One region of the Corallococcus sp. Z5C101001 genome, then DNA from elsewhere that is predicted to be linked to it. Evidence: riboswitches for the same ligand, from Rfam matches in the RefSeq annotation. Region 1 holds a riboswitch; each other region holds the start of a gene.
The links. Region 1 has a riboswitch for cobalamin ahead of FOF48_RS15730 (aspartate aminotransferase family protein). Riboswitches for the same ligand answer to the same signal wherever they lie in the genome.

Region 1 (17,263 bases):
AGGCCGGCGGCTGTCTGGCCCACGCGCTGCGCTTCGCGTCCCTGGCGCGCGCCCAGGGGCGGAGGGTGGGGCTGGTGCACGGGCTGCTGGTGGTGGACGGCGGCCCCGCGCGGCCGCACGCCTGGGTTCGGGTGGCGCTGCGCGGGGGCGGGACGCTGGACCTGGACCCCACGTCGTTGGATCCCGTGCGTCCCGACACGCACCTGCCGCTGGCGCTGGTGCCCCCCGAGGGCCCCGGCCTGGAGGCCGGGGAGCGCTGGTTGTCGCTCCTGCGCGGGGACTGGCGCGTGGTGCGCGCTACTCGAACGGAATGATGGACAGCTTCGCGCCGGCCTTCACTTCCAGGATCTCCTTGGCGCGGGCCGGCAGGTAGATGACCGTGTTGTCCAGCCGCGCCTGGCACCGCACGGAGCGGAAGCGGTTGCGGCCGGAGTCGCGCTCGGCGGCGACGAGCACGTCATCGCCCTCCAGCTCGAAGTCCTCGTCCGCCAGCTTCATCGTGCGGTAGCGGCGCACCAGGCTGACGTCGGCCGTGTTCGCCTCGAAGTGCGGGCCGCCGTCGAACGGGTCGATGCGCTCCACGTACCGGAAGCCCACCCGCTCCAGCATCCGCTGCACGCCGCGCGTGGCCGGCCCCACTTCGCCCAGCACCCGCTGCACGCGATCCGGGAACAGCGACGCGTAGATGTCCGACGCGGGGAACAGCTCCTTGATGAACTCCTTGTTCTGGCGGCTGAGCCGGTCGGCCTCCAGGTAGGTGAGGCCGGTGAACTTCTTCCCGCACGCCTCCCACAGGAGGCTGCGCCCGTCCGGGAGCAGCGGCGGCAACAGCTCCGCCAGGACGCGCGGCCGGAACAGCCGCCGGTGCATGGCGATGAAGAGGAAGCGCACGAAGGACAGCTGCTTGCCGGGCTTGTCCGGCGTCGCCCGGTAGGGCGGGTCCACCACCAGGCCGCCAATCTCCGTGGGGCCTTCGTAGTTGTACGCGATGGACAGCACCTTGTGCCGCAGGTGCCGCTCCAGCGACGCGGAGTAGTGCTCCCGCTCGCTCACCTCGTAGTAGATGTGCGGCGCGTCGTAGGTGCCGTGCTGGGCGATGATCATCGACGTGCCGATGATGAGGCTGTTGCGCACGTCCTCCAGCACGAAGAGGTACTCGCGCTCGAACGGGTCCTTCACCTTGCCGGCGAAGCTCTTCACCGACTTGTCGATGATGGCCTCGAGCGTCTCCTCGTTGTTCGGCAGGTTGACCGTGTTCAGCACCGCGGCAAGACGCTTCAGGCCGGGCAAATCGGTTTTCTGGACGTCTCGCAGCACGAGCATGGGGCACACGAAGAGCGCCCCGGGAAGGGAGCGCCGGAAGGGCCTGCGACCTTACACCACGCCCCCGGGCCGTCAGCCTCCTGCATGCCTCCTTGTCAATGACGCGTTGCGTTCAGGACATCGCCCCCCTGTCCGCTCGGTGGGTGTGGGTGGCCCGGCCCCGAGGTGAAACATGTCTCAAACAGGAGGGCCCCTGGCTGGCCGCATGCCCTGTTGACAAGCATGTTGGAATGTCTTTGGGAGGGAATGAAGTGAGGCGATGAGCTGGGGTAGTGTTTGTTGAAGCTTTGCCGTCAAAGTTTCGCTCCCTCCCCTCCCCCCTCCTCAAGGATTCAGCATTGAAAGCACTGCACCTGTGGCTTGCGATGTGTCTGCTCCCGAGCCTCGCAGCGGCGGAAATCGTCTGGCGTGGGGACTTCGAGACAGGGAATCGCTCGCAATACAGCTCGGAGCAGATGGTGAGTTCGGACCGGCTCCAGGTGGTGACGAGCCCGGTGGCGGAGGGCAAGTACGCGCTGAAGGCGACGGTGAAGCAGGGGGATGACCCCATCAACTCCAGCGGCAACCGCAACGAGCTGGTCTACCTGAGCCGCGACAAGGTGGGGTCGGAGTACTGGTATCGCTGGAAGGTGATGTTCGCGAACGACTTCCCCAGCGTGGACTCGTGGCAGCTCTTCACGCAGTGGCACCACGACGGGTGCTGTGGCTCGCCGCCGGTGGAGTTCTTCGTCAAGGGCGAGCTCATCCGGCTGAACGTGAACGAGAGCGGCACGGTGTGGAGCGCGGCGCTCAAGCGCGGCGTGTGGCAGGAGTTCATCTTCCACGTGAAGTGGTCGCCGGACGCGGCGGTGGGCTTCGTGGAGCTGTGGCACAACGGCGTGCAGGTGCTGACGAAGCGCAAGGCGATGACGATGTTCGCCGGTCAGAACAACTACCTGAAGCTGGGCCTGTACCGGGACGACACCATCAAGCCGGTCGGCGTCGTCTACCACGACGGGTTCATCCAGGCGACGAGCCGCGAGGACGTGTTTCCGGTGGTGAAGCCGGATCCGGTGGTGGACGCGGGCACGCCCGCGGTGGACGCGGGCACGCCCGCGGTGGACGCGGGCACGCCTCCGGTGGATCCGGTCGTGGACGCGGGTACGCCCGTGGACCCGGTGGTGGACGCGGGTACGCCCGTGGAGCCGGTGGCGGACGCGGGTACGCCCGTGGAGCCGGTGGCGGATGCGGGCGTGGCGGATGCAGGCATGGACCTGGGGACGGGCACGGGCGTGAAGCCGTCGCCGCTGGACGAGGGCGACGTGGACTTCCGCGGCGGGTGCTCCGCGAGCGGCGGGTCGCTGGCCGCGTTCTCGCTGCTGGGGCTCCTGGGGCTGATGCAGGCCCGCCGCCGCCGCCGGAGCTGAGCGGGCGAAGGCGCTCCCCGCTCCGGCAGGTTCGGAGCGGGAGGCGGGCTCAGCCCTTCGTGCGGCGCACGAGCGTCACCGCGTCCGCGCGCTCACCGACGAGCAGCCGCGTCGGGTCCCAGCTCCACACGCCCTCCGTGCTGGAGGGCGCGGCGCCCCCGAACGTGGGCAGCTCCGTCCACGGCAGGTCGGTCAGGCCCTGTCCCCAGCGCTGGAGGACGGCCGCCAGATCCTCCAGCCCCTGGAGGGGACCGGACTCGTGGGCGCCATCGGGGAACGCCACCGTGTAGCGCCAGCCAGACCCTCTGTCGTGGAAGGTGATGCGCAGGGTCGGTGTCATGGACGGCTCCTCGGGGCTCCCCGTCGTTCGCTCGGACTCACCGCTCCACCGTCATCGCCAGTCCCTGGCCCACGCCGACGCACAGCGCGGCCAGTCCCCGTCGTGCCCCGCGGCGCTCCAGCTCGTGGACGAGCGTGGTCACGATGCGCGCGCCGCTCGCGCCCAGCGGGTGGCCCAGGGCAATGGCGCCGCCGTTCACGTTCACGCGCTCGGGCGCCAGCTCCAGGTCGCGCATGCACGCGAGCGCCTGCGCGGCGAAGGCCTCGTTCAGCTCCACCAGGTCCAGCGAGTCCGTCGTCCAGCCCGCGCGCTCCAGCGCCTTCCGCGTCGCCGGCACCGGGCCTGCGCCCATGAAGCGCGGATCCACGCCCACGCTCGCGCTGCTCACGAACCGGGCCAGGGGCGTCCTGCCGGAGGCCTTCAGCGCGCGCTCGCTCATCAGCACCACCGCGGCCGCGCCGTCGTTGAGCGTCGACGCGTTGCCCGCCGTCACGCTCCCTCCCTCGCGGAACGCGGCGCGCAGCGAGGACAGCTTCGGAAGCGACGTGTCGGCGCGCGGCCCCTCGTCCTCCGTCACGCGCAGGGGAGGCCCCTTGCGTTGGGGCACCTCCACCGGCAGCAGCTCTCGCGCGAAGTGCCCGGCTCCCCGCGCGGCCACCGCCTTCTGATGCGAGGCCAGGGCGAAGGCGTCCTGCGCCTCGCGCGAGATGCCCCACTTCTCCGCCACGTTCTCCGCGGTCTCGCCCATCTGCTCCAGCGGGAAGCGCTCCGCGAGCCGAGGGTTCGGGTAGCGCCAGCCGAGCGCGGTGTCCCACGCCTCCATCCGCCCGGAGGGGAAGCCCTCCTCGGGCTTGGGCATGGACCAGGGGGCGCGCGTCATGGACTCCACGCCGCCCGCGAGCACCATGTCCGCCTCCCCCAGGCGGATCATCCGGCACCCCTGGATGATGGCCTCCAGGCCGCTCGCGCAGAGCCGGTTGACGGTGACGCCGGGCACGCCCTGGGGCAGCCCCGCGAGCAGCAGCGCCATCCGCGCCACGTTGCGGTTGTCCTCGCCCGCCTGGTTCGCGCAGCCGAGGAACACCTCGTCCACCCGCGACGCGTCCAGCCCCTGCCGCGTCACCAGCGCACGGAGCACGTGCGCGGCCAGGTCATCCGGCCGCACGGACTGGAGCGCGCCCCGGTAACGCCCGATGGGTGTTCGCACCGCATCGACGATGAAGGCTTCGGACGACATGGGACTTGGGCTCCGGGGGACAGCGGGGACTCAGAGATACAGGCGCTTCGGATCCAGCTTCTCGCGCAGCAGGTGCAGCACCGCCGCGTCCGGTGACGCGCCCGTCTTCACCTCGGGCGCCACCTTGAGCGGCCAGCCGCAGGCGGCCTTCACCTGCTCCGGGGTGACGCCCGCGTACACCTCGGTGAGCACCGCCTCGCCCGTCTCGTCGAAGCTCAGCACGCCCAGGTCCGTGATGATGCGGGTGGGGCCGCCGCCGGGCATGCCCAGCTCCTTCCGGGAGCGCCCGTTCATGCGGTGGCCCGGGCTGGTGACGAAGTCGCAGCGCTCCACGAAGGTGCGCGGGCTCATCCGCATGATGATGAGCAGCCGCCGCGCATGGACCGCGATCTCACAGGCCCCGCCGCTGCCCGGCAGCCGGACCTTCGGGTTCGCGTAGTCGCCGATGACGGTGGTGTTGAGGTTTCCCCACCGGTCCACCTGCGCGCCGCCCAGGAAGCCCACTTCGATGTGTCCCCGCTGCAGCAGGCACTGGAAGATGTCCGCCTGCCCCACCACCGCGAGCGAGTCCGTCACCAGCGACGGGTCGCCAATGGACACCGGCAGCCGCTCCGGGATGGCGCCCACCGCGCCGGACTCGTAGATCATGAACAGGCCCGGCGCATGCGTGGCCCGCGCCAGGTTGCACGCGAGGTTCGGCAGGCCGATGCCCACGAACACCACGTCCCCGTCGTGCAGCTCGCGGGCGGCGCGGAACGCCATGCGCTCGCTGGCGCTGGCCGTCGTGGCCGCGTCAGTACCCATAGTCCACCCCCGCGCAAGGCCGGGGCTTCGCCCGCAGCTTGTCGAGCAACCCCGCCTCCAGCCGCTCCAGGTAGCCGCGCCGGTCCTTCACTCCGTGGACGAAGGCCTCCAGGTAGTCCTGGTACGTCTTCGGCTGGCGCGAGATGTCCTCCCACTTCACATAGAAGTCGTTGTCCCGGTCGTGGAAGCCCTGCACGAAGCTGGGGTGGCAGCCCCAGGGCTCATGCACCACGTGGCTGACGATGATGCCGGGCACCACGGTGCGGTTCGGATCCGCGCGGATGACCTCCGTGGGGACGATCTCCTCCGCCACGACCACGACCCGCTTCGCCGCGAAGGCCGCTTCCTTCTGGGAGCCCAGCAGCCCCCACACCTGCGCGTTGCCCTCCCGGTCCGCGCGCTGGCAGTGGAGGACGGTCACGTCCGGGTTCAGCGCGGGCACCGTGGCCAGCTCCCGCCCGGTGTACGGACAGCGCACGGTGCGGATGTTCGTGTTCACCCGCGCGATGTCGCCGCCGAAGTAGTTGTCGAGCGGCCAGAACGGCAGCCCCGCCGCCGCCGCTTGCAGGCGCGACAGCAGCCCGAAGTGCGAGTACTCCTCCAGCTCCAGCCGCTCGGCGCAGCCCGCCTCGCTGCGGCGCCGGAGCGCGTGCAGGCTGCCCACGCCCGGGTTGCCGGCCCAGCTGAACACCAGCCGCTTCACGCAGCCGGCTTCGATGAGCTGGTCGTAGACGAGGTCCGGCGTGAGCCGGATGGCGGTGAGGTTGCGCCGGCCCTGGCGGATGATTTCGTGTCCCGCCGCGAAGCAGATGAGGTGGGTGAAGCCATCGATGACGATTGAGTCGCCATCGTGCACGGAGGCCGCGATGGCCTCCTTCATCGAACAGAGCTTGTCCATGGCCGCGCTCCCCTCAGCTCCCCTTCATGCCGTGCCGGACATCCAGCTCCTGGAGGCACGCGCCCAGCACTCCCAGCATCACGTCCACCTCGTGCCGGCCCACCACCAGCGGGGGCGCGAAGCGGATGGTGGACTTGCCGCACGACAGCAGCAGCAGGCCCTTCTGGAACGCCAGCTGCTCCAGGTCCGCCACGTACGCGCTCGCGGGCTCCCGGGTGTTCGGGTGCACGAACTCGGCGCCCACCATCAGGCCCACGCCGCGTACGTCGCCGATGACGGGGTGTCCGCGCTGGAGCGCCTTGAGGCCCGATTGGAGGTGCTCGCCCGTGTCCCGCACGCTGTCCAGCAGGCCCTCCACGACGTCCAGCGTGGCGAGCGCGGCGGCGCAGCACACCGGGTTGCCGCCGTAGGTGCTGCCGTGGGAGCCGCGCGGCCAGGTCATCACCGCTTCGCGCGCGATGATGGCCCCCAGCGGCATCCCGGACGCGATGCCCTTGGCGGACAGCAGGATGTCCGGCATCACCCCGAAGTGCTCCGCCGCGAACATCCGTCCGGTGCGGCCGATGCCGGACTGCACCTCGTCGAACACCAGCAGGATGCCGTGCGCGTCGCACAGCCGGCGCAGGTCCTGGAGGAAGCCCGCGGACGGCACCACGTAGCCGCCCTCGCCCAGGATGGGCTCCACGAAGATGGCGGCCACCTCGCGCGGGTCCACGTGGTTGACGAACCAGTCCGTCTCCAGCAGGCGCACCGGGTTGCAGGCGTCGCCGCACGCGCCGGGCGCGCAGCCGTTCGCGCAGCGGTACGGGTTGGCGTAGGGGATGTGCAGCACGCCCGGCAGCAGCGGGCCGAAGAACGCGCGCTGGGCCACCTTGGAGGAGTTGAGGGAGATGGCGCCGTAGGTGCGGCCGTGGAAGCCGCCCTTGAAGGCGATGATGGTCTGCCGGCGCGTGTGGTGGCGCGCGAGCTTGAGCGCGCCCTCCACGGCCTCGGTGCCGGAGTTGGTGAGGAAGACCTTCTTGGGGCCCATCTCCGGCAGGTAGTTCGCCAGCCGCTCACAGAGGCGCGAGAAGCCGTCGTAGTAGAAGTCCGTGCCGCAGATGTGGAGGAAGCGGCCCGCGGCCTCCTGGATGGCCTTCACCACGTGCGGGTGCGCGTGCCCCGTGGCGGCCACGGCGATGCCCGCCATGAAGTCCAGGAAGCGGTTGCCGTCCACGTCGTGGACCCACGGCCCCTCGCCGCGCTCCACCACCAGGGGGTACTCCTTGATGTACGACGGCGAGGTGTAGCGCTTGTCCAGGTCGATGATGGCCCGGGCGTTGGGCCCCGGGGGCGCGACCTTCACTTCGGGATAGAGCGGGTGCATGGGGTCTTCCAGGTCAACCCATCCGGGTCTGGGACTGCTCGCGCATGAACTGCGAGACGTAATAGGGACCGCAGCCGCCCTTGCCGCTGGAGCCGCTGGCCTTCCAGCCGCAGAAGGGCTGCACGCCGGGCCACGCGCCCGTCGTCGCGCCCGTGCGGCGGTTGGCGTAGAGCACCCCGGCGTCCGCGCGGGCCATGAACGCCTCCACGGTGGCCGGGTCCTCGCTGAAGATGCCGGCGGTGAGGCCGTAGGCGCTGTCGTTGAGCCGCGCCAGCGCCTCGTCCAGCGTGCGGAAGGTCGCCACGCCGACGAAGGGCAGGAACAGCTCGTCGCGCATCAGCCGGTGGTCGTGCGGCAGCTCCACCACCGTGGGCGCGACGAAGTGGCCGTGCGAGAGCGACGCGTCCAGGGCCGGTGCGCCGCCGCCCGCGTGCACGGTGCCGTCGCGCCGCGCCTCCGCCACGGCCTCTTCGAAGCGGCGGACGGAGGCCGCGTTGATGACCGGCCCCATGAAGACGGACGCGAGCGCGGGGTCCCCCACCACCGTGTCGCGGGCCTTCCGGGCCAGCCGTTCGAGGAAGTCGCGGCGCACGTCCTCGTGCACGTAGATGCGCGACAGCGCGCTGCACTTCTGGCCGGACATCCCGAACGCCGAGCGGTGGCAGCCCTCCACCGCCGCCTCCAGGTCCGCGTCCTTGCAGACAACGGTCGCGTTCTTCCCGCCCAGCTCCAGCAGCGCGGGCCGCACGTGCTCCGCGGTGAGCTGGCGGTGGATCTCCATGCCCACCGTGCTGCTGCCGGTGAAGGCCACGCCGTCCACCGCGGGGTGGCGCACCAGCGCCGCGCCCAGGCGTTCGCCCTCGCCGTGCACCACCTGGAACACGCCGTCCGGCAGGCCCGCGTCCTTCAAGGCGTGGAAGAGGCCGTCCGCGCAACCCGGGGCCTCCTCGCTGGGCTTGAGGATGACGGCGTTGCCGCCCAGCAGCGCGCCCGCGCTCATCCCCGCCGCCAGCGCGAGCGGGAAGTTGAAGGGGGAGATGACGACGAAGACGCCGTAGGGGCGCAGCACGCTGCGCGTGTCCTCGCGGGGAGACAGGCGCGCCATGGGGAGGTGGAAGCCGCGCGCGGACTCCACCTGCCCGGCGTAGTAGCGCAGCAGGTCCGCGGCCTCCTCCACGTCGCCCAGGGCCTCCAGCCGGTTCTTGCCCACCTCCAGCGTCATCCCCGCCGCCAGCTCCCACCGGCGCTCGGAGATGAGGTCGGCGGCGCGGCGCAGGATTTGGACGCGCTCCTCCCACGCGGTGGCGCCCCACGCGCGCTGGGCGTCCTTCGCCGCGCGCACCACGCGGCCCACCTCGCCGGGCGCGGTGCGGTGGAAGCGCCCGATGATTTCGGAGGGCCGCGTGGGGTTGCGGCTGTCCAGCAGGTCCCCGCTGTGGTGCGCCTTGCCGGCGATCCACGACGGGTACTCCGCGCCCAGGCGCGCGCGCACCGTGGCGAGCGCGGCGTCGAAGCGCGCGTGCAGCTCCGTCAGGTCCGCGTCCAGCACCGAATAGGTGATGCGAAAGGTCATGGCCGCTCCAGGAAACGGGTCAGGCCCCGGGCGAGCAGGTCCACCAGCTCGTCCACCTGGGGCTCGGTGATGATCAACGGCGGGCCCACCATCACCAGGTCGCCGTTCGTCCCGTCGGCGTGGCCGGTGTTGGGCCAGAGGATGAGCCCCAGCGCGAACAGCTCCGCGAGCAGCCCCTCCACGGCCCTGCGCGCGCGAGGGAAGGGCCGCTTCGTGGCCTTGTCCTCCACCAGCTCCACGCCCGCCATCAGCCCCACGCCCTGCACGGAGCCCACGTGGGGCAGGGGCAGCAGGACCTCTCGCAGCCGGCGTTGCAGGTAGGCGCCCACGCGCTCCGCGTGCGCCACCAGGTCGTGCCGTTCGTAGTAGTCCAGCACCGCGAGCCCCGCGGCCGTCATGCACGGCGCCTGGAGGTACGTCTGCGCGTGCATGAAGCCGCCGGAGCCCCGGCGCAGCTCCTCCAGGTGGTCCTCGCGCACCAGCACCGCGCTCAGGGGCGCGTAGCCACCGCTCAGCCCCTTGCCCATCACGAGCACGTCCGGGGTGAAGTCCATGAGGTCGCTCGCGAAGAAGCGGCCGGTGCGCCCGCAGCCGCACATGACCTCGTCGGCGATCATCAGGATGCCGTGGCGCCGGCAGACGGCCGACACCGCCTCGAAGTAGCCGGGCGGCGGTACGGACGCTCCCGCCGATGAACCGATGACGGGCTCCGCCACGAACGCGGCGAGCGTGTCGGGGCCCGCGCGCTGGATGGCCTCCTCCAGGTGCCGCGCGTAGTGCGCCGCCCCGTCGCGCGCGTAGTCCTCCAGGCCGCAGCGGTAGGGGTAGGGCGCGGGCGTGGTGACGACCTGGGACAGCATGGGGCCGAAGAACGTCTGGTAGTGCGGCCGTCCGGACATGGACAGCGCGTAGAGCGTGTTGCCGTGGTAGCCGGGCACGCGCGTGATGACGCGCGAGCGCTGGGGCTGTCCGCGCTCCACCCAGAGCTGCCGGGCGAACTTCACCGCCGCCTCGATGGCCTCCGAACCGGAGCCCAGGAAGGCCGCGCGCTTGAGTCCCTGGGGCGCGTGTTCGCACAGCCGGGTGGCCAGGGCCTCCGTCACCTCGGTGGTGAAGTGGGTGCCGTTGACGTACGCGACCTGGAGGAGCTGTTCATGGACGCGGTCCGCGACCTCGCGGTTGCCATGGCCCACGCTGGCCACCAGCGCGCCCGCGGAGCCGTCCAGGTAGCGGCGGCCCTGCGCGCCGTACAGGTAGATGCCCTGGCCGTGGGTCACGACGGGGAACTCGCGCGACAGGTTGCGCAGGAGCACGTTCCCGTCCGGGTAGCGGATGGCGTTCAAAGACAGACGTCTCCCCAGGCGGCGCGCGTGGAGGGCGCGCTCGCGGTGGATGAAAGGAATTGAGAGGAGGAATGCGCGAAGAGGCGTCAGGCGCGCCGCGCCCGGGGCCTCCCGTGCCGTGTCTGGCTTCCGCGTCCTGTCACTGCTTCGCGCTGTCTTCGCCGCACTCCACGCATCGCTCGTCCTAACGGGCGACCCGCGTCGCCCGGCCAGTGACCCACGAAGGAGGAGGCGAGGTGTCCCGGTGCGACGCCGCGCACCCGGGCCATGGACGGGCCCGAAGACACCGACCCCCACCCCCGCGGGTGGCTGGAGACACGAAGGGAGAAGGGGAGTGTGCCGAGGCGAAAATCCCTGTGAAGACAGGGGCTTGCGCTCGGACCTTCCCGCCCTCCCTCGGGGCTCCAGGTCGAACCGTCCGTGGATGTCTCCCACGGGCCGGATGCGGGCAGGTCTTCGGGCTTGTGAGCGCGTCCGGCGTGAGGCGGGCCGGGGTTCCTACTGGCCGTCACTTCCCGGGGCCCACACGGGCTCCAGTGTCATGGACGGCGGTCGTTCTCACCTACCGCTGCGGGGCAGCCCCGGATTCGGACCGGGTTCCCTTTTCAGCCTGGGTAAACCCAGGCACCAGCATGGCGTCGTCTATACGCCCGGCTTGTTTCAGGTGTCAAGGCAATGTCTGTCATGTCTGGTTCTCCGGCGCGAGCGGCGGCACCGCGGTGGGACGCCGCTCCGCGTCGAGCGCGACCAGGATGAAGCGCCCGCGCGTGCACAGCAGGCGCGCGCCGGACAGCAGGTCCTCCGAGTAGAGCTCCACGTCCACGGTGAGGGAGGTGCGGCCGGTGGCGACGACGCGGCCCACCAGCTCCACCAGCTGGCCCTGGCGCACGGGGGTGTGGAAGTCCACGCGTTCGCTGGACGCGGTGACGACGGTGCGTCGCGCGTAGCGGCTGGCGGTGATGAACGCGGACATGTCCATCAGCCGCAGCGCCTGTCCGCCGAAGAGCGTGCCGTAGTGGTTGGTCTGGTCGGGGAAGACCATGTCCACCATGCGGGTCTCGGTGGCGGACGGAGGGAGGGGAGAAGAAGGGGACGTCATGGCAAGGACTCCTGGCGTGCGGTGCCGCCAGCGCCGAGCGCCGTCGGATCCGGGACACACGGCTCCCGGGCCCGGGACGCGGGCGGTGGCGGACGCACGGGACCGCGAGGGATGACCGGACCTTCCCGCGAGGGGCCGGGGTACCGCCCTGTCGGAGACGATCCTCCGCAGGGGCCGAAGGCAGGTTTTCGGACTCGTGGGCGTGCTTCCGGAGCGCTCCCCACCTGATGGGGATGCCTCCGTGGCGTCTACTGGCCGTCGCTTCCCAGTCCGACTCCGGACCAGTGCGTGTGACAGCGTTCGTTCCCACTCACCGCTGCGGGGCAGCTCCGGATTCGCACCGGATTCCCTTGCTAAACCTCGCGGACTCCCGCGAGGCACCGTCGGCGGGAGGCACGCTAGCCGCGCGGTTCACATCCGCCAAGTGTCCACGAGTGCGTTGGGTTGAAGGCGCTCGCGCTTTCGTGCGAGGAGGCACGACGTGACTCCTCTCCGAAGGATGTGGTGGCTGTGCTGCCTCCTGTGGACTGCGTGCGCGGGGCCGGAGGTGAGGGCGCCCCGGAGCTATTCACAGGCGTCGATGGACTCCGCGACGGCCGGATGTCTGCGAAGCCCGGCGTGCGCGTCGCAGGTGGGTGAGGACGCGGTGCTGCCGTGGCTGTCGCGGGCGGCCGCGCGGGCCGGCCAGGCCGCCGCGATGATGCGCCTGTGGGAAGCGGCGGAGGTGGCGCGCGTGGAGCGGGTGCTGGTGGAGTGCGCGAAGCAGGCGAACTTCGAAGTGAACGAGCGGATGCTGGGGCCGGGGAAGCGGACCTCGCCGGAGGTGTGCCGGGAGAAGGTGGTGGACGCGAATGGGCGACAGGTGACGCGGGCGATGCAACTGGGAGAGGCCAAGCACGCGGCGGCACTGGAGTGCGTGCAGCGGGCCCTGGGTGACACGGACGCGGGGCGGTTCAGCCTGGAGCCGCGCTACCTGCGGGACGCGAAGACAGGGCGGATACGGTGGTTGGACCCGGAGGAGGTGGCGCGGTGGCTCGCGGCCGGGCAGTTCCACCTGCTGGTGGGGAGCATCGCGCCCGATGTGGTGCTGCACGCGCTCGGGAACCCCCTGAAGGTCCAGGCCCTCTACGACTTCAAGTTCCCGTGCCCGGCGACCAACGATGCCAGATGGGACACCTATCCGCCGGCAAGCCCCTTCGCCGACAGGCCGCAGAATGCTGTGTACCAGGACCTCTTGGCGAGCGAACGGGCCCCTCTCCTGGTATCCCCCAACATGGGAATCACCCAATGAACGAGCAGGTGCCGACAGTTCGTGAATCGATGGAGATTGAAGGGACGACCGTGGTCCTCATGAGGGAGGGGATCAGCATCGCCTTCTATCTGCGCGCGCCTCACGAAGAGATCGCTCCTGCCCTCTGGCGTGCGCAGGAGCGCTACCGGCGGGCCGTCGAACCGCGACGGCTGCGCTGGTTCTGGGATTGCTACACCGGAGACTGGCCGGAGCTGGATGCGGAGGGAGAGGCGGAGCTCCAGAAGCGGATCCTGAGCCCCTCTTGCTTCGTTGAGGCAAACGAGCTGTCGCACTCCGCGACGGGAGTCGCATTCAGGTATCACGGGAGAGGAAGTGACTCGGCCAGCTTCCACGAGGCCTATCCGGAGAGCACTTGCACGCTGGAGTTCCGGCTGCCCACCGAGTTCCTGGCCGAGCGCGGGCCGGAGTGGATCCGTGCGCTGGCCATCGACCTGGGCCGTGCGCTGCCCTGGGACTCAGGGCATGCGGGCCTGTCGCTCGAAGTGCATGCCTGGACCCGGACCCTCACGCCGCTGCTGCGCGAAACCACCCGGCGCCATCCGGGCTTCGACCTGAACCAGTTGGACCAACTCGCGCTGCACCTGGGCACGAAGGTCCGCGCCCCCGCATGGCTCACCTTCCTGGGCCCGCCCGTGTTGCAGGAGCTGGGCGGCGCGGAGGGACTGCGCTCCCGGCTGCACGCTCCCGCGACCCAGGTCCAGTCACTCTCCCCGGACCGGGCCGTCGTCTCGTTGGGCCCCGCGCCCGAAGCAGGGGATCTGGACGCGGGTGACACACTGCCCGCGTACCGCGAGCTCGCCCGCGTGCTGGAGCCCTGGCTCTACGCACACCGGGGCTCCTGGGGGGACCTCACCGAAGCCGAGGTCCGCCAGTGGGAGCGCCGCTTCCTCTGACCGCGCACCGGCCGAGCGTGCCCCGTCGCACGCGGGCCCTGTGGCATCATCCCGGGCCGCCATGTCGCTGACGCCTCGCAAGGTCTCGCTCGTCCTGAGCTACCAGTACCCGGGCAAGTACGCCTTCACCGTGCTCGCCGGCGCCGTGGAGGCCGACCCCGCGCTCTCCGACGTGTCGCTGCACTTCCCGCGCAGCCGCGAGGCCCTGCTGGACACCGTGCGCGAGCGCGCGGACGCGGGCGACACCGTCGTCGCCGCGTGGTCCTTCTACTCCGCCAGCTTCGGCCCCTCCGTGGAGGAGCTGCACTGGGTGCGCGAACGGCTGGAGGGCCGCGACGTGCTCTGCATCGCGGGCGGCGTGCACGCCACCGCGGAGACGCTTCAGACGCTCCAGGCCGGCTTCGACCTCGTCGCCGTGGGCGAGGGCGAACACACCCTGCGCGCCCTGCTCGTCCGCGTCCTCCAGGGCGAGGACCCGCGCACGACGCACGGCACCGCGCACCTGAAGGACGGCAAGCTCGTGCAGCACGGTCACGGCGAGGGCGTGCGCCTGGACGACTTCCCCCCGTTCGCCGCGAAGCACGTGAAGTTCGGCGCCATCGAGATCACGCGCGGCTGCATCTACGCCTGCCGCTTCTGCCAGACGCCCTTCATGAGCAAGGCGCGCTTCCGGCACCGCTCCGTGCCCAACATCGCCCGGTGGGCGCGCGAGCTGCGCCTCGCGGGCCGCCGCGACCTGCGCTTCATCACCCCCACGTCCATGTCCTACGGCACCCCGGACGAGACCGTGAACCTGGCCGCGGTGGAGGACCTGCTCGCCGCCGTGACGGAGGCCATGGCCCCGGACGGGCGCATCTACTACGGCACCTTCCCGTCGGAGGTTCGCCCGGAGCACGTCACGCCAGAGGCCCTGGCGCTGCTCAAGCGCTACGTGGCCAACGACAACCTCATCATCGGCGGCCAGTCCGGCTCCGAGCGCATCCTCCAGGCCACCCGGCGCGGCCACGACGTGGAGACCGTGGTGCGCGCCGCGCGGCTCGCGGTGGAGGGCGGCTTCGTCCCCAACGTGGACTTCATCCTGGGCCTGCCCGGCGAGGAGCCCGCGGACGTGGACGCCACCCTGGACCTGATGCAGCGGCTGTCCGACCTGGGCGCGCGCGTGCACGGCCACACCTTCATGCCGCTGCCCGGCACGCCGTTCCGCGACGCGCCGCCCGGCCGGCTGGACGCGCGCACCCGGCAGCGCCTGGACTGGCTCGCGTCCCAGGGCCGCCTGTACGGCCACTGGAAGCAGCAGGGCGTGCTCGCGGAGGCCATCGCCGCCCGCAGACAGCCGCGCGCCCGGTAGCCACACCCGTTACACTGCCGCACGATGGCTGAACAGACGCCGCCCTACTGGCTCCTCATCTCCGTGCTCTTCAGCTCCCAGCCCCTCACGCCCGCGCTGGCGATGACGCTGCACGAGGCCGCCTTCGAGCTGTACTCGCGCGGGGAGGGCTCGCGGGAGGTCGCGGGTGATCTGCTCTCCGGCCGCGTCTCCAACCTGCGCAAGGACGTGTCCCTGGGCGGCATCGCCGGGCCCGCCTTCGAGGCCGAAATCGAGACCGAGCGCGGCTCCGGCGTCGTCCGCTTCGTCCTCACCCGCCAGGGCCTGGAGATGATGAAGGCCCAGGCGCCCACCGCGCAGGCGAAGCCGAAGTACCTCAACTGAGGCAGGGGCGGCCCGTCCGCCCGGCCGCTCCCGGAACGGGGCCCCGTCACCACCTTGAGGACTCAAGGGAGGAGTGACGGCATGGACCCCAAGGACGACTACCTCAAGAAGAGCGCCGGCATCCCGTTGGATCCCGCGAGGCAGAAGGACCCTGACGCGGACGGCGACGAGGTGCCCGCGGAGGGCCGCGCCGACGAGCTCAACGACGTCACCGGGCAGGACGGCGGCCAGCGCACCGACGTGGACAAGCCCTGGCGCGACCCGCGCAGCCGGCACGACGGCATCCGCGACCAGTACAGCGACGACAGCGACAAGAAGAAGCCCTGAGGTTTCCCCCAGGGCTTCGGAACCGCAGCGGCGGCCTGGGGCGCGGGACTACTCGCGCTCCAGGTCGATCTTCATCCCGCCCATGTGGAGGATGGACTGGGACATGGTCACCGCGGACATGGTGGCCAGGTCCTCCAGCGCCTGCATCTCCTCGCTCTTGGGCTCCGCGCCGGCCTGCCCCGTCGCCGAGGCCTGCTGGCCGTTGGCGGTCGTGGACGTGGCGCCCGCCGTGTACGTGCCCACCAGCGAGCCGTGCGGCGTGGTCCCCGCCTGCGCCAGCGCGGAGGACACCACCGTGCCGCCCGTCAGCTGCGCGCCCACCTTGGGCTGCGCGGCCGCGCCCGACATCAGCGAGCCGAAGCGGCTGCCCGACACGGAGGAGGCGGTGTTCGTCGTGGCCGGCTGCACCCGAGGACCGGAGAGGGACGTGATGCGGTTCATGGCGGCTCCCTTCAAAGGCCCCGGTCTGCTGGGAGGCACACCCGGGGGCGTGCCTCTGGGGCTTCAAGTTCCTCCCATTATCGCCATGGGTCCCCGGAAGTTGCTGATTCCGGCTCCGCGCCCGCTGGCCCCCCGGCCCTGGGAACGGCGAAGGCCGCGAAATCCCAGGGGAATTCCCCTAGGACCCGCGGCCTTCAGGAGAGGCTGGGATGATCCGCCGGGCCTAGAACTGGTGGGCCTCGGTGGACTCGTGCAGGGCCAGGGTGCTGGCGCTGCCGCCGGAGATGACCTCGGCGACCTGGTCGAAGTAGCCGGTGCCCACCTCGCGCTGGTGGCGCGTGGCGGTGTAGCCGTTCTTCTCCGCGCCGAACTCCGACTGCTGCATCTCGCTGTAGGCCGCCATGCCGCGGTCCTTGTACTGACGGGCCAGCTCGTACATGGAGAAGTTCAGCGCGTGGAAGCCCGCCAGGGTGACGAACTGGAACTTGTAGCCCATGGCGCCCAGCTCCCGCTGGAACTTCGCGATGGTGCTGTCGTCCAGGTTCTTCTTCCAGTTGAAGGACGGCGAGCAGTTGTACGCGAGCATCTTGTTGGGGAACTTCTTGTGGATGCCCTCGGCGAAGGCCTTCGCCTGCGCGAGGTCCGGGGTGCTGGTCTCGCACCACACCAGGTCCGCGTACGGGGCGTACGCCAGGCCGCGCGCGATGGCGCACTCCAGGCCGCCCTTGATGCGGTAGAAGCCCTCCGCCGTGCGGCCCGCCGCCTTGTCGATGAAGGCGTGGTCGTACTCGTCCGCGTCGCTCATCAGCAGCTTGGCGCTGTCCGCGTCCGTGCGAGCCACCACCAGCGTGGACACGCCCATCACGTCCGCCGCCAGGCGCGCCGCGGTCAGCGTGCGCACGAAGTGGCTGGTGGGCACCAGCACCTTGCCGCCCATGTGGCCGCACTTCTTCTCGCTGGCCAGCTGGTCCTCGAAGTGCACGCCCGCGGCGCCCGCTTCGATCATCCCCTTCATCAGCTCATAGGCGTTGAGCGGGCCGCCGAAGCCGGCCTCCGCGTCCGCGAGGATGGGCGCGAACCAGTTGCGGTCATGGCGCCCTTCGGCGTGGTCGATCTGATCCGCGCGGCGCAGGGCGTTGTTGATCTTCTTCACCACGCTGGGGACGGAGTCCACCGGGTAGAGGCTCTGG
Region 2 (4,041 bases), 140 kb from region 1:
GGCGACTCCGCGAACTGCGGCGCGTGTGGCGTCACCTGCGGGACAGGGGAGGTGTGTCAGGCGGGCGTGTGTGGATGCCAGTCGGGCACGGAGACGTGCGGCGCCGCGTGTGTGGCACTCGCGAGTGATCCGCTGAACTGCGGAGCGTGTGGCGCCGCGTGCCTCTCTGGCCAGGTCTGTGAGTCCGGCACGTGCCGCGAGGGGTGCTCTCCCGGGACCGAGCGTTGCGGCGACGGTTGCGTGGCGCTCGCGAGCGACCCGCTGAACTGCGGCGCGTGCGGCGCGGCGTGTCCGGACGTGCAGTCCTGTCATGCGGGCCGGTGCATGTATGACGTGGTGACGGCCTGCTACACCAACGGGCAGTTGGTCGGCATCCAGGCGGGGACGGACCGGATGGGGCCCCGTCGGCAGTTCGGCTCCGGCGTGCAGTCGCTCGCGGCGTGGGACGGGGTGGTGCTGGCGGCGGACGCGGCGCGCTCGGTGTTGTCCCAGGCGCTGGCGGGCTCGCTGGGGACGGTGGTGGAGGAGGATTCGCTGGGCGCGGTGGCGGCGTCACCCAATGACATCCTCGTGGACCCTCCGTATGTGTATGTCCTCGACTCCGTCAATAACACGCTCCAGGTGCTCAAGCGGGAAGGACCATCGCAGGGCGGAGGCCTGGGGCTGCGCACGGTGGGGCAGGTGAACCTGGGCGCGAACACCAGCCCGCAGGTCATCGCGAAGCGCGGCGACACGTTCTACATCCCGCTCTTCGGCACCGCCGGCTCCGACTTCCGGCAGGGCAACGCCGTGGCGCGCGTCAGCGTGAGCGACCCGGAGCATCCCCGGCTCGTGGACACCGTTCCGCTCACGGGGCTGGACCTGAAGTCGTTCGATGGCGGGACGACGATGGCGCTCCCCTACGCCGCCGTGTCGGTGGACGCGGGCGTCTACGTGGCGCTCACCAACCTGAACCCCGTGAATGACTATCTGCCCAACGGCCCCGGGATGCTCGCGCGCATCGACCCCGCGGACGGCGGGGTGCATGCCATTGACCTGGGCGCGAAGGACTGTCTCAACGCGGGCGACGTGCAGGCGGTGGGCGACCAACTGGTGGTGAGCTGCCTGGGAGAGGCGGTGTTCGATACCGCGAGCGGCTACCGCGCGAAGTCCGTGCGCGCCACGGGCCTGGTGCTGGTGAAGGACGACCGGCCCGTGGCCTCGTACGCGCTGTCGCCGGGCTGCACCGGAGGGCCGGAGACGGGTTGCAACCTCGCGGTGGGCGGCCGGCTCGCGGTGGTGGGCAATGCCGTGTACGTCACGGACGTGAACGCGGGCCGCGTGTTCGTGGTGGAGGTGCGCGACGGCCAGTTCGTCGAGCGGCGCGGCAACTCCACGCCCGAGGCGAAGGGCGCGGCGCTGGATGCGTGTCCGGTGGACCCGCGGCGCTCGGTGTCCAATGCCATCGACATCGTCGCGGTGCCGTGAAGCGTTGCAGGCGCTCGTATTGACAAGCCTTGCCTTCCGCCATACTTCAGCGACCGTCGTCGGTACTCCTCCTCATGCAGAGGCGGAGTTTAAAGGGAACCCGGTGTGAAGCCGGGACTGCCCCGCAGCGGTGAGCAGGAACGAACGCCGTCCTCGCAAGCACTGGCCCCCGAGTGGGCTGGGAAGCGACGGCCAGTAGGTGGGTGACCCGATGAGGGCTCTCCCGCGCCTGCGAGTCCGAAGACCTGCCACGACCCATGCCCCCGGGCATGGCCAGACCGGAGCCTCCGAGGGGAGGTGACGGAGGTCTTCCGCTCGCGCGGCGTGTCGTGTCCTGACGTGTCCTTCGTTCGCGGTCCGCTCTCCGTCCCTCGCCCCTTGGAATCACCTCGCCCGTGGGGGCGATGCAAGGGAGCAGTCGCGGATGAAGACAGAGCGGATGATTTCAGGGCGGGGCCTCGTGCTGGTGCTGACGACCTTCGCCATGGCGCTGACCGGCACGGGCTGCGGAGACGAGTGCATTGATGAGTTCGACTGCCGCGACAAGGGCACCCCTCCCGAGGGACAGCGCTACGCCTGTGTCGAGAACCGCTGCGAGCTGAAGTCCAACCCCGTGCCCGACGCGGGGACGGAGACCGACGCTGGCACCACCGACGCGGGCATCACTGACGCTGGCACCATCGACGCGGGCACCACTGACGCTGGCACCATCGACGCGGGCACCGACGCTGGCACCATCGACGCGGGCACGGACGCCGGCACCATCGACGCGGGCACGGACGCCGGCACCATCGACGCGGGCACGGATGCCGGCACCACCGACGCGGGCACGGACGCTGGCTCCGACCCGTGCGCGAGCGCGGCCTACGACCCGAAGCTGGGCACGCTTCAGCTCCAGGCGGGCTTCGTGGCCGGTGAGGCCGCGCCGCTGCCTGCCTCCGCGGGCCCGGTGGGCGTCACGCCCGGACCCACGTACTCGCTCTACACGGTGGTGTCGGTCGGCTATGTCGGCCCGCATGCGCTGTACTCGCTGGGCACGTGGCCGCAGGTGACGCTGGGCGCGACGCCGCTCTTCGACGTGGCCGCGCCCGCCGACCGGGGCCCTTCCACGTCGCTCTTCCTCAGCTCCTTCGTGGAGTCGGACGGCCAGCGCATCCTCACGGGGTACACGAAGTCCGGCGCGGGCTTCCCGGGCTCCGTGGGGGTCTATGACACCGTGACGCCTGCCTCCTCCGTCTACTTCTCCGCGCCCAGCAACTTCTCCGCGGGTGTCGTGCCGGGCGCGTTCCTCATCAACGGCGGCGGCCTGGACACGGTGTCGGCCGGCCTGGGCATCTACGCGCTGAAGACGGATACCTCGCCGTTCACCGCCCTGAAGGTCGGAACGCTCCCGCCCGACACGGATGGCAGCGGCTTCACCGCCGTGTCCACCAACGGCGTCGCGATGCTCGGCTACTACTCCGGCACCACCTACCTCAACGAGGGCCGCGCGGTGGCCCCCGCGGCGATTGCCCAGGCGCTCTCCTCGGGCACCCCGTTCGCCGTGGCGGACGCGCCCGCGCTCGCCGTGGGCTCCAACTTCGTCGCCGCCGCGGGTCAGGGCGAGGGCGTGGCGGTGCTTCGCGGCGACTACGTTCCGCCCAACTACAACTTCGCCGGGACGGACATCTCGCGCTTCGCCTTCACCGTGACCAACGCCGGCGCGACCGTCACCGTCGGCGCCCGTCAGCCGGTCCTCGTCTACGCGGACCAGTGCACGAGCGTGACCGGCATCACCTCCATTGGCGCGGACCTGCTCGTGGCCGTGGATGACAAGAACGGCGCGCGGCTGGTCCGCATCCAGCAGGCCCCGTGATGACCCTCATCCGGAGAACACCCATGAAGACCCTTCTCTCGAAGCGGTTCGCGATGGGGCTCGCCGCGCTCCTGTCCGTGGCGTGCGGTGGTGAGGACTCGCCGGACCGCTTCCAGGACCAGGCGCTGGTCGGGGATCCGTTCGCGGACCGCATCGTGTCCTTCACGCCCGGCGCCGGCGCGGGCTTCGGTCAGAGCCAGCTGCCGGGCATCGTGCTCGGGCCTCCGCAGGGCGCTGGCGCGGGTTCGGGCTCGCTGGACGTGCTGTCGCTCGGACGCAACGGCGTCATCATCCTGGAGTTCACCGACATCGCGGTGACGGATGGGCCGGGCGTGGACCTGCTCGTGTTCGAGAACGCGTTCCTCAAGCCCAGCGGCAAGCCGTTCGCGGAGACGGGCGTCGTGGCCGTCAGCGACGACGGCGTCACCTGGCACGAGTTCCCGTGCGCGTCCTCCGACGTGGCGAACGACTTCCCGGGCTGCGCGGGCGTGAAGCCCGTGTACTCGAGCCCCGGCAATGGCATCTCGCCCACCGACCCGGCCGTGGCGGGGGGAGATGGCTTCGACCTGGCGGACGTCGGCCTCACCCGCGCGCGCTTCGTGCGCATCCGCGACTCCGGCGCCAATGGCTACGCGGGCATCAGCGGCGGCTTCGACCTGGACGCCGTCGCCGTGGTGAACGGCGTGCAGCTGCCGTAGTCCGCGACGCGCGGCGGGACC
Region 3 (4,041 bases), 150 kb from region 1:
GGTTCGGGGGACAACGCGGAAGGAGGACCCCGGACCTCCCCCGCCCGGTGGGAACGACCGGAGGGCAGGGGAGCGGGATGGACGCTCAGCCTTCGGCGGTGGGCTTGGACGGCGTCTCCGCGGGGGTGTCCTCGTGGGGCGCGGAGAGCCCGCCCAGCTCCTCGGCGAGCGCGGTGAGCACCTCCTGGGTGAAGACGATGCGGTCGCGGGGCATGCGAGCGAGCACGCGCTGCACGGCGGACTCGACGGTGCCCTCGGACGGGATGTCCAGCGAGCGGCCGGCGTCGGTGAGCGCGAAGAGCGCCTTGCGGCCGTCCAGCGGATCCGACTTGCGCTCCAGCAGGCCGCGCTTCTCCAGGCGCTTGAGCACGCCGGTGAGCGTGCTGGGGTGCACATGCAGGATGTTCGCGAGCGTGCCGGCGGTGATGCCCGGGAAGCGTCCGACCAGACGGATGACCAGGCGCTGAGGGCCGGTGAGCCCCAGCGTGGACTCCATCCGCTTCGACGTGGATTGCAGGCCGTGGTCCACGGCCCAGAGCAGGCGCATGAACTCCAGCACTTCACCCAGTTGCGGTCCCCGGGACTTGCTGCCGTCCGGGCCTGCCATCGACTCCGGGGCTTGAGTGTCCTTCATGGGCGCATCCTCCCTCACCTACGGCCTCCCTGTCTTTCTACGGTGGTCCAACCTGTTTGGTGTGTCCTAGCGCGTCGGCCCGGCCGTTCCAGCAAAATCAGGATGGGATGAACGGCGCAGGACGGGGCTGCCCGCCTGGAGCCGGGACTGGCGTCATGACGCATCGGGGCGTCCAGGGGAGAGGCTTCAGAGGGAACGAGGGCCGCCACCCCGGGCATGCCGGAGCCCGGAGGCAGCGGCCCTCACGAGCCTGACTCAACCGATGGTTGTGTTTGTCATGGGTTCGTGACGTTTCCCTCCCTTCCCGGCGGCTGGGGGGCGGGGACCTTCTCCTGCTTGAGCGTCGTGGGGCCGCTGAGCGCCAGGTGCGCGCGCAGCTTGAGGAACTTCTTCTTGCCGAAGCCCTTGACCCGGACCAGCTCCTCGACGCGACCGAAGGGCCGCTTCTTGCGGTGCTCGAGGATGCGCTGCGCCGCCTTCTCACCCACGCCCGGCAGCAGGTCCAGCTCCGCCGCCGAGGCTTCGTTCAGGTTCACCACCCCCACGTATTGCGTGCGGGAGCTGGCGGCGTCCGAGCGCCCCGACCCCATCAGCACGCAGCCCAACACCCACGCCCAGGCCCACTTCACGAGTGGCCCCCCACGCCCGCCTCCAGCGCCGGCTCGCCCGAGAAGCGCCCGCCTGCCGCCATGTCGCGCTTCTCCGCCGCCTCGCGCACGTGCAGCTTCCCGTCCAGCGGCAGCACGTCCAGCAGCACGTTGAGCGAACCGTCCTTGTTGACGAACGCGCTGCCAGCGCGCACCCAGATGCTCCCGCCCTTGCCCTCGCGGATGGAGAACACCGCCAACCGCTTCCCCGCCATCAGCATCGACACGCTTCCCCCTTCAGACTCCCGCGCCACCACGGCCCGGGCACCTCGCTGGCTCGACCGCCTGAGGTCGCGTCCGGGCATGAGCAGTCCGCATGCCAGCGGCGCCTTGCTCGGGGACGTGGCCCTCGCACCGTGCGGCGGTGCACGAGGCGTCCACGCGGAGGGATGGGCGCGGATGCTCCAGCGTGGGTCTTGTCAGGTGAGAGACGTGGCGGGTCGGGACGCGCACGGGCCGCGCCTTGACGGGCTACAGGTGACCTCCTAGAAGGGCCGGGCCCTTGGGTGCCCATGCCGGGCTTTCAAGAGGGAAGCCGGTGCGAGTCCGGCGCGGTCCCGCCACTGTGAACGGGTCGCCCTGAGGTCCAGGGCTGGAAGCCTCGGCTGTCACCACTTCCGCGTCAGGACGCGGAGGGAAGGTGGAGGGTTCCTTCCAGAAGGGCGCGGTGTGCGCCCACGTCTGGAGTCCGTGAGCCAGGAGACCTGCCCGGGGGTGCGGCCGTGTCCTCAAGGAGGACCCGCCGTGAGGCCTTCTCTCTTCGAGGAAGAGAGCGGAAGGCGGAGCATGTGGCGCTCGCTTCTCGCCCAGGCCGCGTGGGTCCTGGGGCTCGGCTTCCAAGGACCCGCTCAGGCCGGGCAGGAGCCCGCTGCGTCCGAAGCCACGCCCCCCGGGCCCGCCGCTTCCGAGGCGGAGGCGCCCCTCCCCGAGTTCATCCTCCCCACGGTGGACGTCATCGGGAGGGTGGTGCCCGACGCGCCTCCCGACTCCGTGCGACGGCGCGACCCCACGGGGGCCATCACCGTCATCGACGCCCGTGAGCGCGCGGGCGAGGCGCGCGACACCGCCGAGCTGCTGGGGGGCTCGGCGAGCCTCGTCGTGCAGGACGCCGGGGGCTACGGCCAGGGCAAGAGCCTGGTCGTGCGCGGCGCGTCGTCCAATGGCGTGCTGGTGTTCCTGGATGGGATTCCGCTCAACGGCGCGGGGGGCGTCGCGGACCTGTCGCTCATCCCCGTCGCGCTGCTGGAGCGGATGGAGATCCTCCGCGGCGCGGCCGGGGCCCGCTATGGCGCGGGGGGCCTGGGCGGCGCGGTCAACCTCGTCACGCGCGCGCCCGCGTCACGGCTGCTGTCCAGCGGCGAGGTCACCTACGGCAGCTTCGACACCGTGATGGGACATGTCGCCGCGTCGGGCGCGCTGCTCGACGGGCAGGCGCTGGTGCTGCTGCACGGGGGCCGCTCGCAGGGGGACTTCAGCTACCGCGTCGACGAGCTGCCCGCGCTGGATGACAACCCGCTCACGCAGGAGGTGCGCACGCGCAACGATGCCCGCGGCGGCGGCGCGCTGCTGAAGTACCAGCGGAGCCTGGACAGCGGCGGACGCGTGGACGCGCTGGCGGAGCTGTCGCTGGAGGACCGCGCGATCGCCGGCACGGTGCAGAACCCGACCGAGTCCCGCCGCCAGGACCAGACGCGCCTGTCGCTGGGCGCGCGTTGGAGCCGCCCCTTCGGAGACACAGGGGAGGGCAGCGCTCGCGGCTTCTTCCGGCGCGACTGGCTGGATGTCACCGGCGGCGCGATGGGGCTCGATGCCGGCGCGCAGCACTACACCGTGGGTGGCGCGGAGGTGGAGGGGCGCGCGATGGTGGGGCGCAACGCGCTCGCCGTGACGCTCGCCGCCTCGTCGGAGGCCGTCACGCAGGCGACGGGTGCCCAGGCGGCGTCGTGGTGGCGCGCGAGCGTCATGGCCATGGACGAGCTGTCCCTGTTCTCTGAACGCATGAAGCTGGTGCCGTCGCTGCGCGTGGAGCGCGTGGGGCACTACTCGCTGCTGTCTCCCAAGCTGGGCGCGAGCGTGGACCTGGGCCACGGCTTCGGCGTGCGCGCCAACGCGGGCCAGTCCCACCGCGCGCCCTCGTTCCTGGAGCTCTACATCCGCCAGGGACTGCTGTTGCCCAACCCGGAGCTGAAGCCCGAGCGCGCCCTGTCCGTCGACGCCGCGGGCCTGTGGCACGACGACACGTGGAGCGTCACCGCGGGAGGCTTCGCGGCGGTCTACGAAAACCTCATCGCCTATGAGCTGTATCCGCCGATGCTCGCGAAGCCCTACAACTTCGCCGCCGCGCGCGTGTGGGGCGCGGAGGTGGAAGCGGAGGCCCGGCCGCGCACGTGGCTGGTCGCCACCACGAGCTACGCGTGGACCCGCACACAGAACCGCTACGGCGACCCGCGCTATTTCGGCAAGGAGCTGCCGTATCGCCCGCGCCACAAGTGGGTGGGCCGGCTGCGCGTGGGCCCGGACTGGCTCAACGGCCGCACGGAGGTGCTGGTCCAGTCCGCGCAGTTGATCAACCGCGTGGGGGAGGCCCGGCTGTCGCTGCCTGCACGCACCTGGGTGAGCGTGGGCGCCTCCAGCACCTTCCTGCGCCGCCCGGACCTCACGGTGTCGTTCGACGTGAAGAACCTGCTCGATGCCCGGACCGCGGATTACACCGGCATGCCGCTGCCGGGCCGGGCCGCCTACGTGACGTTCGCCGTGGCG

Region 2: another riboswitch for cobalamin. It lies ahead of FOF48_RS16310 (hypothetical protein); the one in region 1 lies ahead of FOF48_RS15730 (aspartate aminotransferase family protein).
Region 3: another riboswitch for cobalamin. It lies ahead of FOF48_RS16320 (TonB-dependent siderophore receptor); the one in region 1 lies ahead of FOF48_RS15730 (aspartate aminotransferase family protein).

The regions. Positions count from the first base shown of each region.
Region 1 is NZ_VKLU01000006.1:139,899-157,161, reverse strand. It holds gene FOF48_RS37085 (lasso peptide biosynthesis protein) at 1-314, shown strand, start outside; gene FOF48_RS15770 (arginine N-succinyltransferase) at 298-1,323, opposite strand; gene FOF48_RS15765 (heparin lyase I family protein) at 1,662-2,729, shown strand; gene FOF48_RS15760 (hypothetical protein) at 2,779-3,069, opposite strand; gene FOF48_RS15755 (thiolase family protein) at 3,107-4,306, opposite strand; gene FOF48_RS15750 (CoA-transferase subunit beta) at 4,337-5,110, opposite strand; gene FOF48_RS15745 (CoA transferase subunit A) at 5,100-6,008, opposite strand; gene FOF48_RS15740 (acetyl ornithine aminotransferase family protein) at 6,022-7,374, opposite strand; gene FOF48_RS15735 (aldehyde dehydrogenase family protein) at 7,388-8,947, opposite strand; gene FOF48_RS15730 (aspartate aminotransferase family protein) at 8,944-10,290, opposite strand; cobalamin riboswitch at 10,720-10,937, opposite strand; gene FOF48_RS15725 (acyl-CoA thioesterase) at 10,973-11,389, opposite strand; cobalamin riboswitch at 11,551-11,789, opposite strand; gene FOF48_RS15720 (hypothetical protein) at 11,871-12,680, shown strand; gene FOF48_RS15715 (type VI immunity family protein) at 12,677-13,594, shown strand; gene FOF48_RS15710 (TIGR04013 family B12-binding domain/radical SAM domain-containing protein) at 13,656-14,942, shown strand; gene FOF48_RS15705 (hypothetical protein) at 14,967-15,305, shown strand; gene FOF48_RS15700 (hypothetical protein) at 15,387-15,632, shown strand; gene FOF48_RS15695 (hypothetical protein) at 15,681-16,073, opposite strand; gene aceA (isocitrate lyase) at 16,297-17,263, opposite strand, start outside.
Region 2 is NZ_VKLU01000006.1:291,398-295,438, reverse strand. It holds gene FOF48_RS16315 (MXAN_6577-like cysteine-rich protein) at 1-1,467, shown strand, start outside; cobalamin riboswitch at 1,510-1,735, shown strand; gene FOF48_RS16310 (hypothetical protein) at 1,892-3,322, shown strand; gene FOF48_RS16305 (cell surface protein) at 3,346-4,020, shown strand.
Region 3 is NZ_VKLU01000006.1:295,599-299,639, reverse strand. It holds gene FOF48_RS16335 (MarR family winged helix-turn-helix transcriptional regulator) at 86-634, opposite strand; gene FOF48_RS16330 (helix-hairpin-helix domain-containing protein) at 910-1,224, opposite strand; gene FOF48_RS16325 (hypothetical protein) at 1,260-1,502, opposite strand; cobalamin riboswitch at 1,769-2,008, shown strand; gene FOF48_RS16320 (TonB-dependent siderophore receptor) at 2,068-4,041, shown strand, end outside.